DNA from 3 places in the Paenibacillus albicereus genome. Region 1 is predicted to be linked to each of the others. Evidence: predicted binding sites of a transcription regulator. Region 1 holds the regulator's gene; each other region holds the start of a gene.
What was found. Region 1 encodes Rex, which represses fermentation and respiration genes when NADH is low (regulators of the CRP and FNR family bind a similar motif). Its sites were predicted from a motif close to TTGTGAAATATTTCACAA; they were not measured.
Positions count from the first base shown of each region.

Region 2: a site for Rex is predicted at 1,674-1,691, ahead of HGI30_RS22065 (DUF1641 domain-containing protein). Genes of this name have one in related genera too.
Region 3: a site for Rex is predicted at 2,799-2,816, ahead of nadA (quinolinate synthase NadA). Genes of this name have one in related genera too.

Region 1 is NZ_CP051428.1:2,338,605-2,342,830, reverse strand. Features, by position in the region: gene HGI30_RS10330 (cell wall elongation regulator TseB-like domain-containing protein) at 1-101, opposite strand, end outside; gene HGI30_RS10325 (amidohydrolase) at 101-1,405, opposite strand; gene HGI30_RS10320 (redox-sensing transcriptional repressor Rex) at 1,380-2,042, opposite strand; gene dinG (ATP-dependent DNA helicase DinG) at 2,039-4,226, opposite strand, start outside.
Region 2 is NZ_CP051428.1:4,950,069-4,954,294, forward strand. Features, by position in the region: gene HGI30_RS22060 (NAD(P)/FAD-dependent oxidoreductase) at 1-1,059, opposite strand, end outside; gene HGI30_RS22065 (DUF1641 domain-containing protein) at 1,114-1,551, opposite strand; gene HGI30_RS22070 (phosphotransferase) at 2,069-2,983, shown strand; gene HGI30_RS22075 (hypothetical protein) at 3,164-3,646, opposite strand; gene HGI30_RS22080 (ParM/StbA family protein) at 3,693-4,226, opposite strand, start outside.
Region 3 is NZ_CP051428.1:103,800-108,025, forward strand. Features, by position in the region: gene HGI30_RS00445 (ABC transporter ATP-binding protein) at 1-521, shown strand, start outside; gene HGI30_RS00450 (ABC transporter permease) at 522-1,604, shown strand; gene HGI30_RS00455 (ABC transporter permease) at 1,605-2,561, shown strand; gene nadA (quinolinate synthase NadA) at 2,931-3,869, shown strand; gene nadB (L-aspartate oxidase) at 3,906-4,226, shown strand, end outside.

The DNA of each region.
Region 1 (4,226 bases):
TCGGCATGGAGCAGCACCGCCAGCACCGCCAGCATCAGCAGCGCGACGACCGTCCAGCCCCGGCGGGTAAAGTACCAGCGAGGGCTGCGGCTGCGGGCCATCAGGCTCCGGCGAGCCTGCGGTAGCAGGCTTCGGCTTCGGCCAGGATCTTCTCCTCATCCAGCAGCAGGCAGACGCCGCCTTGCACGACTTGGCGCCCGTCGACCCAGACGTCGCGCACGTCGCGTCCCGAAGCGGCATAAACCAGGTGGGATACGAGGTCCGTCCGCGGGTAGAAATGCGGCTGGTCGGCGTCGAGCGCGATGAAGTCGGCCTTGAGGCCGGCCTGCAGCGCGCCCAGCTCGGGCTGACGGATCGTCGCCGCGCCGCCGAGCGTCGCGAGCTGCAGCGCCTGATGCGCCGGCATGACGGTCGGATCGCCGCTGACGCCTTTGTGGATGAGCGCGGCAAGGCGGATCTCGTCGAACAGATCGAGGTTGTTGTTGCTCGCCGCGCTGTCCGTGCCGAGCGAGACGGCGACGCCCGCCTTGAGCAGCTCCGGCACGCGCGCCACGCCGCTCGCGAGCTTCAGGTTGCTGGCCGGATTATGCGAGACGGCGACGCCCCGCTCGGCGAGCAGCGCGATCTCCTCGTCCGTCAGATGCACCGCATGGGCGACGAAGCTCGGACGGGAGAACAGGCCGAGGCGGTCGAGATGAGCGACCGGGCGCAGGCCGTACTCGCGCACGTTCTGCTCGACCTCGGCCTGCGTCTCGGACATATGCGTGTGCATCGGCAGGTCGAGGTCATGCGCCGCCTGCACGAACGACTCGATGAACGCCGGCGGGCATGTATAAGGCGCATGAGGGCTCATCATCGTCATGATGCGGCCGTCCGCGGCGCCGTTCCAGTCCTTGGCGAACTGGACCGCTTCCGCCAGCTTCTCGCGCTGCACCTCTTCCGGACAGAGTCCGATCGCGCCGCGCATCAGCACCCCGCGCATGCCGGACTGCTCGACGACCCGGGCGACCTGGTCCATCCGGTCGTACATGTCGACGAACGTCGTCGTGCCGCTCTTGAGCATCTCCAGCACGGCCAGCGATGTCCCCCACTTGACATCGGCGTCCGTGAATTTCGCCTCCATCGGCCACATGTAGTCCTGCAGCCAGGTCTGCAGCGCCTCGTCGTCCGAGTAGCCGCGCAGCAGCGACATCGCCGCATGGCCGTGGGTGTTGATGAGTCCCGGCATATAGATGCGGCGGCTGCCGTCGATCCGGACGGCGATGTCGTCGGCATCCTGCGGACGCTCCTCCCCGATATAGGCGATCCGGTCGCCGTCGACGACCATATGCCCGCGCACGACCGGCTGGGCTTCGTCCATCGTGACGAAGGTTCCGTTCTCAATCCACCATTTGCTCATGTTCATCCGTCCCGTCCTTATCCATGTAATAGGCCAAGCTCAGCAGCTGCGTCGTGAAGTCGGCGTAATGGATCCGGACCTTGTCCGGAGCCTTGAGCACGACCGGCGCGAAGTTGAGGATGCCCGTCACGCCCGCTTCGATGAACCGGTCGGCGACATTCTGCGCTTCTGCGGCCGGCACCGTGATGATGCCGATCTGGATGCCGTCCTCTCGCACCTTTTCTTGAAGAAGCTCGATCGGCAGCACCTCGAGCCGGTTGATGCGCTTGCCGATCTTGGCCGGGCTCGCGTCGAACACGGCCGTGATCTTCATGTTGTCCTTGACGTAGCTGCTGTAGTTGCACAGCGCGTGGCCGAGGTTGCCCGCCCCTGCGAGCGCGACCTTCATCGGCTGGTCGAGCTTGAGGATGCCGCGGATCTTCTCGATCAGATAGTTGACGTCGTAGCCGACGCCCTTGCGTCCGAATTCGCCGAAGTAGGCCAGATCCTTGCGGATCTGGGCGGGATTGAGATCGAGCTTGCGCCCGAGCTCCTGGCTGCTCACGGTCTGCACGTCGCGCACATGCAGGTCGTTCAGCACCTGCAGATAGACCGGCAGCCTCCGCACGACGGCCTCGGATATCGGTTTGCCCTGCTTGCTCATGGCTGCTCGGCCTCCTTCGGTTCGTTTTGCAGCCACTCCCTCATGCGGGAGGTGAACTGCTCGGCATGCATCGTTTCAATTTTAGGCCCTGGCAGCGAATAGAGGAAGTGCTTTCCGTAAAACGTGTCGATGACGCGCGTATCGTACAGCAGCACGATGCCCTTGTCGCGGGTGGTGCGGATGAGCCGGCCGAAGCCCTGCTTGAAGCGGATGACCGCCTGCGGCACCGACAGCTTCATGAACGGGTTCTGTCCCGCCTCCTGCAGCAGCTCCGCCTTGGCCTCCTGCAGCGGATGGTTCGGCGGCTGGAACGGCAGCCTCACGATCGCGAGGCAGACGAGCGCGTCGCCGGGAATGTCCACGCCTTCCCAGAAGCTGCTCGTCCCGAGCAGCACCGAAGCCGGCTGCTGGCGGAACAGCCGCGTCAGCTTGCTGCGGTTGCTGCTGTCCACGCCTTGGCCGAGCACCTGGATGCCCGCTCCGGCAAGCGCTTCGCGCAGCGGTTCGTAGACTTCCTTGAGCATCCTGTAGCTGGTGAACAGCACGAGCATCCGACCGCCCGTCTCGATCGCCGACGCGGCCAGCGAGCCGACCAGCTTGGCCAAGTAGGCCGGATCGGCCGCGGCTCCCTTCACCTTGGGGAAATCCCTCGGGATCATGACGAGCGCCTGCGAGCGGTACTGGAACGGCGACGGCAGCTGCACCGTGCGCGCCCGGCGCTCGTCGCCGAGGCCCAGTCCGAGCTGCTCGGCCGCGTATTGGAACGTCTTGCCGACGGTGAGCGTCGCCGACGTGATGACGACGCTTTTCTTGCTGTCGAAAAAATGCTCCTTGATCTGCGCGCTTACGTCGGCCGGCACCGTATGGAGCTGCACGCTCTTCGTCCTCGCGCTCTGATACGACTCGATCCAGTACACCATCTCCGGCTTGTCCGCGCGCACGAACACCTTGAGCTCGTCGCGGATCCGCCCGGCGTCCTTGACGGCCCCGGCCAGATCCGTAATCATGCCTTGCAGCGACAGGTCGTCGAGCTTGTCCTTCATGTCCGAGCTCATCTTGTCCAGCACCTTGACGACTTGGTTCATTTCCTTGAAAAACAGCGACTCCTCGAACTCGATCGCTTCCCATGCCTTCGGGAGCGCTCCCGGCTTGAGCCGCAGGATCGTCTGTCCCGCCTCGGCCGCGCCGCCTCCGGCGCTCGGCGATGCGAGCGCCTGCAGCAGCTCGAACAGCTTTTCCCACGTATCCTTGAGCGAGCCGAAGCGCGGGATGACCTCGTCGAGCTGCTCGGTCCATTTGGACACCTCGTCGGCATCCTCGCCCTGGATCTGCATCCGCAGCTGGGGCAGCAGGCCGTTCCTCGAGTCCTTGGCCAGACGGTTCGCCAGATTCAAGAAGCCGTAGAAGCCGAGCTGCTGGCCCAGATGCTTGCCGGCAACTTCTTCGAGCTGATGGCCCTCGTCGATGACGAGATAGTCGTAGGACGGCAGCAGCCGGTGGTCGGCGCGGATGTCGGTGAACAGCAGCGAGTGGTTCGTGATGACGACGTCGGCGAGATTGGACTCCTGCTTGGCCCGGTGGTAGAAGCAGCGCTTGAACCAAGGACAGGCGCGGTTGAGGCAGGAATCGGCGTCGCTCGAGACCGAATTCCAGAACTCCGCTCCACGGTTGCCGAAGCTCAGCTCCTCCTGGTCGCCCGTCTCCGTCTCGCCGAGCCAGACGAGCATCTGCGAAGCGGTCTGGCGCTCTTCTCCGCCCGCGGCCAGCTCCAGCGTCTGCAGCCGCGTCTCGAACTTGCGCAGGCACATGTAGTTGCCCCGGCCCTTGAAGACGCTCGCGCGGAACTTGAACGGCAGCACGTCGCGCAGCAGCGGCAGGTCGCGTTGGCGAAGCTGCTCCTGCAGATTGATCGTGTGCGTGCTTATGACGATCTTGCGCTCGTTTTTGATTCCGAAATAGAGCGAAGGAATGAGATAGCCGAGCGATTTGCCCGTACCGGTGCCCGCCTCGATCAGCAGATGCCGGTTGTTCTCGAAGGCGTCGTTGACCTCCCGGAACATCGACGTCTGCGCCTCGCGCTCCTCGTAGTCGGGGAACAGCGTCTCGAAGCCCGTCTTGACCATCTCCAAGTAATCCTCGAAGCTGGCGTCCGTGAGCGGATTAGAGGCATCCTCCTCGCGGGCG
Region 2 (4,226 bases), 2.6 Mb from region 1:
CGCGTCCTTGCGGCCGAGCGAGCCCAGCGTGCCGGAGAATACCGGCTGGAACGTATCGAGCGTGTACCCGTTGAAGTACGCATGCAGGTTGTAACCGATGAGCTCGCCCATCTGCCAAGCCAGCTGAGCCGTCGGAGGGAACGGACGGCCTTCCGGACCCATGACGACGGCGCTGTCGCCGGCGATGAACACATCCGGGTGGGACGTCGACTGCAGGCCTTCCGTTACCGTCGCGCGGCCGCGGTTTACTTCAATGCCGCAGTTCGCTACGACAGCCGTGCCTTGCACGCCGCCGGTCCAGATGACGGTGCTCGACTCGATCGTGCTGCCGTCCTTGAGGGAAACGGTCTTGCCCTTCATCTCGGTGATCGGCAGGCCCGTCTTGAAGACGACGCCGCGCTTCTCGAGGGAAGCCGTCGCGCGCTCGACCAGCTCGGCCGGGAAGCCCGGGAGGATCGTCGGAGCGGCTTCGACGCAGTATAGGGATACGTCGTCATAGCTGATGCCGTGCTGCTTGACGAGGCCCGGCAGCATGTCGGCGAACTCGCCGACGAGCTCGATGCCCGTCAGGCCGCCGCCGCCGACGACGACGGTCAGGTCGGCCTTGTCGCCGGATTGCTTGTACTTCGCCACGGAAGCTTCGACATGGGCCTTCAGCTTGTTGGCGTCAGCGACGGATTTCAGCGTGAAGCTGTGCTCCTGCAGGCCCGGGATGCCGAAGAAGGCCGTCTCGGTGCCGAGGGCGATGACGAGCGCGTCATACGTCAGGGTCGTGCCCGTGCCGAGCTTGACGGTCTTTTCGTCCGGCTTGATCTCGGTTACTTCGCCGATCTTGAGGTCGATGTCCTTGCCGCGCAGCAGCTTGTCGAGCGGCAGCGCGACGTTGCCCTCGGACAGGTTGCCGACGGCCAGACGGTGCAGCTCGGTGATGATTTGGTGCGCGTTGATGCGGTTGACGACTGTAATCTGGGCTTGTGCCGGCGTGAAGTGCTTGCGCGCTGTCGTAGCGGCCAGAAGTCCGCCGTAGCCGCCGCCCAGAATGAGAATATGCTTGGCCATGTTCATCCTCCGTTCACGTTCTATCGGCCTCCGCGCGGGAGGACGGGATTCGTGCTAGTTCTTCTGCTTTTCCTTTTCGCCGAGCGCTTCGAGGAAAGCCTGCGTGAAGCGCAGCGTACGCTGCACGTTCGGATCCTTGAGCATGCGGAGCATGCCGAACAGGCCGACCGTGCTGGACTCGTTGGCCGCATGGTCGCCCGCCTCGATAGCGGCTTGAGCGACCGTTTTTGTCTTGTCGACGATCGGCTTGACCATCTCGCCGAGGCCGCCGCCGAAGTCGCTCAGCAGCACCTTGTCGGTCGCGAGGGACTTGGCTACGTCGTAGGAGCTGGTCATGAGGGTCACGATTTCGGCCAGCTTCGGAAGATTGTCGACGAGCACCGTAAGGGACTGCTGCACTTCCGGCTTCATGAGCTGGTCGAGGATGTCGCGCTGCTGCACGGAGGCCGGCTCTTGCGTCGCCACCGCTGGAGTGGTTTGGTTGTCGGACATGAAAAATACTTCCTCCTTTACTCTGGAAATGCGGTTCCGCCCCCATGCGGCCGCGGGACGGCCGGTCGGGGAGGCAATTCGCTTCGCTTCGGGATGCGGCAGGACGGCGGGCGCGGACGGCTTTGTACCAAATTTCACAAAACAAGGCGCCATGCGCCGAATCGCCTGCTGCACCCGGCCGCGAACGACGAGGGTCGGTCGCTTTCCCGGTCTTTGCGTTGTCGGCCCGTAGACGGCCCGGAACTTCTACACGTAAGTTTACAACTTAAACGTCGGAACTGCAAAAGAAAATTGAGGATTCCTTCGACAGAATTTGCATGCCGAGCTCCTTTTATGCGCCCCCGCAGAAGCTATCCGGATAAATGGGGCCATTTCCCGGCGGACGGCAGATTTGCGCGAGGCGGCTGACGGCGCGGACACGGCTCGAGGCCGCTTGTTAAATTAACGGGCCGTCATGCGTAACTTTCAGGGAATGTAGACATCTAAATAACATAAGGAACGAGGAGGCGGATCATTCATGGGAGGAACGAATGTATGGGATGCGGAGTGGGAGGTGGACGAGGAGCAGGCGCGGACGCTGATCGGCAAACAATTCCCTCAGCTGTCATCGAAGCAAGTGAAGCGTTTGGACTCGGGCTGGGACAATACGGTTTTTCTCATCGGAGATGAGTACGTGTTCCGGTTTCCAAGAAGAACGTTTGCAATTGGCACGATTCGTACCGAAGGGAGGCTGCTGCCGGAGCTGGAGCCCTTTATGACCCTCCCTTATCCAATACCGTTGTTTTACGGCGAAGCAAGCGACGAATACCCGGCGCCATTTCTTGGCTATGCCTACGTGCCAGGAGATTTCCCCATCGGTTTGACGGAAGAACGCCGGGCTTTGTCGGCAGAGAAGCTGGCGAAATTTTTGCGCAGATTGCATGAGTTTCCCGTGCAGGCGGCGCTGAAGGGCGGTGTTAAGCAAGATCATCGGAACTTGACGGACATAGCGTCGCGCAAAGTGCAAATGACGGGATTTCTATCGAAGGTGGTTGACCACTTGTCGCCGGAGGAGTCCGGCGCGATCGAAACGTATATGGGCAGGCTGCAAAAGGACCGTGTCGAGGCGGTGAATGTACTGCTGCATGGCGATCTTCATTTCAAAAATATACTTGTGAACGAGAACGGGATCGTTTCCGGCATCATTGATTGGGGCGATCTGAGCGTAGGCCATCCGGCATGCGATTTGAGCGTTGCGTATAGCTTTTTGCCGCCTTTCGCTCGCGGCGCGTTTTTCGAAACGTACGGAGGAGCGGACGAGGAAACGAAGCTGCTGGCACGCCTGATCGCGGTATACATCCCCATCCTGATCTTGATGCAAGCAGTCGATGACGGAAATGAAGCGATTGCGGCAGAGGCGAAATTCAACATCATGCGGGCCTTGTCGGATTAGGCTCATGAAATGCCGCTTTATGTTGAGGAACACCGCCTTTCAACGACTTCGGGTCAAAGATCAACATTAGAATTCAACCTAGCCATTAAAAAAAGCGCATGGAACCGCCGGAGCGGTTCCATGCGCTAAAACCATAGGCGAGCCGGCGAAGCCGGCTCCTGGTCGGAGAACAGCCGGCTGCTACATCCAACTGTCGATATCGTCATCGTCGATATCGTCTCCCTCAAGATCGACGCCGGTACTCGCGGCGCCAGCCACGTCGCCTTCCCCGCCATCATCTTCAGCGTCAGCGTAGCGATTTTGCTCGATCTCAACCTCAGCGGCCGCAGCCGCCTCGCCCGCGGCGGCCGACGCTTCGCCGGCCGCCGCGACCTCGTCCGCTGCCACAGCGGCTTCGCGCACCGCCTCCGGCTGCGCCGTCGCACCTGCGGCGGCGACCAGCGCCGCAGCGCCGCCCGCCGTTCCGGCCACGAGGATGCCCCTCTCGGCCGGAATGAACAATTGCAGATTCCGCACGCCGTTCGCGCGGATCTCGTTTTCAACCAGGTAACGGATCGAGTCCATCAGGTTCGACTGGCCGTTGATCCAGTCCATCACCTCGGGCGACTCGTTCTTTTTCGTCTTCAGGCTGATATTCTCTCCGGGCTGCTTGATCTTCTTCACCCGGCCTCACCCCCTGTGCGCCTTCGCCTGCTGTCTTGTCCCGGCCTCAGGCCGGCTGCTTCGGGCCCTTGGCCTTGAGCGCCTCGAAAATCTTGCCCCGCACGAAGGCGTCAAGCCCCTCGGCGTTCATCGTCACCGCATGTTCGGCCGGGATGTAGAGCAGCTTGATCTCGCGCTCCTCGCACAGCTCCTGGAGCATCGGCTGCAGGATCGGCTTCATGAGGACGCTGCCCCCGCCGTACACGCAGATGACGTCGATCTCGTTGCGCGCCTTGGTCAGCTGCTTGCGCAGGTTCTGCACGATGTGGCGGGCTTGTCCCTCCAGCGGGCGGCGCAGCGTCTGGATCGCGCGGCTGTGGTACTTGTGCTGCGGGTTCTTGATGACGTCGCTGAAAAACTGGCGAGGGCTGTCCGGCAGATGCACGAGGCGGTTGAAGTCGTCGAGCGCCTCCTCGATGGCGTAGCCGGCGCCGTGATGGCTGCCGTGCACGAACTGGCGCAGGAACTTGTTGCCCTCGGTGATCGGATATTCCGTCGATCCGTCGCCGATGTCCGTGTGCAGCACGCGCTTGTCCTTGAA
Region 3 (4,226 bases), 2.2 Mb from region 1:
ACGGCCTCGTCCTCGACTTTACCGTGAGCGAGAATATGGTTCTCAACAACTATTACCGGGCGCCCTACACGCGCAGCGGCATCCTCAACTACAAGGCGATGGACGACAACGCGACGAAGCTCGCGGCTGAATTCGACGTCCGTATGTCGAGCATTCACACCGAGGCCCGTTCGCTCTCCGGCGGCAACCAGCAAAAGGCGATTATCGCCCGCGAGCTGAAGCGCGATCCGGAGCTGATCATCGCCGTTCAGCCGACGCGGGGCCTGGACGTCGGAGCGATCGAGTTCGTGCATAAGCAGCTGATCGAAGCGCGCAACGCGGGCAAAGCCGTCCTGCTCGTCTCGTTCGAGCTCGAGGAGCTGTACGGCCTGTCCGATCGGCTCGCCGTCATCTATGAAGGCCGCATCATGGGTCAGATGGATGCGGACGAGAAGAACGAGGAGCAGATCGGCCTCATGATGGCGGGCAACGCCTTGGGCGGAGCGCCGTCCGATCCGGCCCTTAGACAGGGGGAGAGCTAAGTGCAAGCATTCAACAAGATCTTCACCAAGCAGGAGACGTACGTGCCGTTCGTCGCCATCGTGCTCGGCCTGCTCGTCGGCGCCATCGTCATGTGGCTCGGGGGCTATAACCCTTGGGAAGCGTACGGAGCGATGCTCGACAAGATTTTCGGCTCCAAGTACGATTTCGGCGAGGCGATCCGCCAGGTCACGCCGCTCATTTTCACCGGCCTCGCAGTCGCCTTCGCGTTCCGCGCCGGCCTGTTCAACATCGGCGCGGAGGGCCAATTCATCACCGGCATGACGGCCGCCACCTGGATCGGCATCAATCTCGACCTGCCGTGGTTCATCCACATGCCGCTCGCCGTCATCGTCGGCGGCATCGCCGGCGCGCTCTGGGCCGGCATCGCCGGCTGGCTGAAGGCTTCGCGCGGCGTCAACGAGGTCATCTCGACGATCATGCTCAACTGGATCGCGTACTACTTCGCCAACTACATGGTGCGCGTCGTCATGGTCGAGCCGGGACAGAACCGCTCCAAGGACATCCAGGAGTCCGCCTCGGCATCGATGGACTGGCTCGTCGGCATCCTCGACAACGCGCGTGTCCACTGGGGCTCGCTGGTCGCGGTGCTGTGCGCGTTCGTCTTCTACTATATCCTGTGGCGCACCCGTCAAGGCTATGAGCTGCGCGCTTCCGGCTTCAATGCGGACGCCGCCCACTATGCCGGCATCAACGTCAAGGGCAGCATCGTCAAGGCGATGATGATCTCCGGCGCGCTCGCCGGCCTCGGCGGCGCGTTCGAGTCGCTCGGCGTCTTCAAGTCCATGGCGGTCATGAACGCCCTGCCGGGCTACGGCTTCGACGGCATCGCCGTCTCGCTGCTCGGCGGCAACAACCCGTTCGGCATCATCTTCGGCGGCCTGCTGTTCGGCTTCCTGAGCTATGGCTCGACGGGCATGAGCTTCGAGGCCGACGTGCCGAACGAGATCATCCGCATCGTTATCGGCGCGGTTATCTTCTTCGTCGCCAGCCACGGCATCGTCAAATGGTTCCTGAAGCCGTTCTTCCGCAAACGGCGCGAAGAAAGGAAGGAGGCGGCCTAGATGGATACGATCGGTCTTCTGCTCAATACGACGCTGGTCTTCTCGACCGCCCTTATCCTCGTCGCGCTCGGCGGCATCTTCTCCGAGCGCTCGGGCGTCGTCAACATCGGCCTCGAGGGCCTGATGATTATCGGCGCCTTCAGCTCCGCCGTCTTCACCTATTACGCTCATGAATGGGGCTTCGGCGGCGGGTCCGCCTGGTTCGGCGTCCTGATGGCGGTCGTGCTCGGCGCGGCATTCTCGCTGCTGCATGCGGTGGCCACCATAACGTTCAAGGCCAACCAGGTCATCATCGGCGTCGTCATCAACATCCTGGCACTCGGCCTGACCGTCTACCTCGTCAAGAGCCTGTTCGAGGGCTCCGGCCAGACGGAGAACCTCTCGGGCATCGCGTTCACCAAGTACAACGTGCCGATCCTGTCGGACATCCCGCTGATCGGTGATGCGCTGTTCAAGGCGTATCCGACGACATACCTGTGCTACCTGCTCGTCTTCGTCAGCTGGTACGCGCTGTACCGCACGCGCTTCGGACTGCGCCTGCGCTCGGTCGGCGAGCATCCGGGCGCGGCCGACACGGTCGGCATCAGCGTCACCAAGTACCGCTACATCGGTGTCCTGCTGAGCGGCGCGCTCGCCGGCCTCGGCGGCGCGACGATCTCGCTGACGACGACGTACGACTTCTCGCATACGACGATCAGCGGACAGGGCTTCATCGCGATCGCGGCCGTCATTTTCGGCCGCTGGCATCCGGTCGGCGCGGCCGCCGCGGCGCTGTTCTTCGGCTTCACGCAGGCGCTCCGCTTCCAAGCGGGCCTGTTCGAATGGTCGAAGTCGATTCCGAACGAGTTCCTGTACATGCTGCCTTACGTGCTGACGCTGCTCGTACTGGCGATCGCCGCTGGCAAGAGCCGGGCTCCGGCCGCAGTCGGCGAGCCCTACGATCCAGGCAAGCGCTGAATAATCGAGCTTCCCGCATTTGCGGGAGAGCTGAAGAATTACTCTCTTCCTCAGCTTCCCGCATTTGCGGGAGAGCCGGAGAACCACTCTCTTCCCCAGCTTCCCGCATTTGCGGGAAGCTTTTTTCTTCCCCTTCAATTTCCTGGGAAATGCTCCCGAAACCGCTCGAGCGGTCGGTTGACAGCCTACCCGCCGAAGTGTACATTAGGTGGTACTGAATCGTCACTTCTTTGTAACATGTGAATCATTTCACTTGCTCGAAACGGCTTCCAAACCCTATGCAAGGGGGACGAACGCCGCATACTATACGGGTCGGACCGAACGCGAGAAGCGGCCGGCGACTCGAAGGACCGAAGGAGAGGAAACGCCGTGGAAGCATTGGCTCTGGAACGCAAGGCAGAGCAAAACCGGGAATTGCGGGAGAGGCTGCTGCAGCTCAAGAAGGAGCGCAACGCGATCATTCTCGCCCACTATTACCAACGGGACGAAATTCAGGAAGTGGCCGATTTCCGCGGAGATTCCTTCCTGCTGGCCCAGAAGGCCGCCGAGACGGATGCGGACACGATCGTATTCTGCGGCGTGCACTTCATGGGAGAGAGCGCGAAGATCCTCGCCCCGAACAAGACGGTCATCATCCCCGACGAGCGCGCCGGCTGCCCGATGGCCGACATGGTCAACGTTGAAGGCCTGCGCAAGCTCAAGGCCCAGCATCCGAACGCCAAGGTCGTCACGTACATCAACTCCTCGGCCGAAATCAAGGCGGAGACCGACATCTGCTGCACGTCGGCCAACGCCGTCAAGGTCGTCAATTCGGTGGAGGGAGACGAGATCATCTGGGTGCCGGACAAAAACCTCGGCCACTACGTCCAGCAAAAAACCGACAAAAAGATGATTATCTGGGAAGGCTACTGCAATACCCATGACATGCTCACCGTGAAGGATGTCGAGGAGATGAAGGCCAACTATCCGAACGCGGAATTTGTCGTCCATCCCGAGTGCCGTCCGGAAGTCGTCGCGCTCGGCGATTTTGTCGGCAGCACGACCGCGATCATCAAATATTGCAAGGAATCGCCGAACAAGGAGTTCATCGTGGGCACCGAGGACGGCACGGGCTACCAGCTTCGCCTGGACAGTCCGGACAAGACGTTCCACTTCGCCACGAAGTACCTCGTCTGCCCGAACATGAAGGTCAACAACCTGAAGAAGCTCGTGCGCTGCCTGGAGAACATGTCTCCGCAGATCTACGTGCCGCCGCAGGTCGCCGACAAAGCCCGCCTGTCCCTGGAGCGCATGCTGCTGGTCAAGTAGCCATGCGCTACTCCCATGTTCGGAGGAGATCGACCTATGGTTCCTAGATATCTGGTGGAGCTCGACCTGGACGCCCTGCCCGTCGTGGAGAAGGATGTCATCGTCATCGGGGCCGGCATTGCCGGCCTATTCACCGCGCTCCGCGCGAGCGAGCGCGGCTCGGTGCTCATGGTCACCAAAAAATCGCTGCTGGACAGCAATACCCGCTATGCCCAGGGGGGCATAGCGGCGGTCATCTCCGACGAGGACAAGCCGGAGTTCCACCTCCAGGATACGCTCGTCGCCGGAGCCGGCCTGAGCGACGAGGACGCCGTCGGCGTCCTCGTGCACGAGGGGCCCAAAGGCATCCGCACGCTC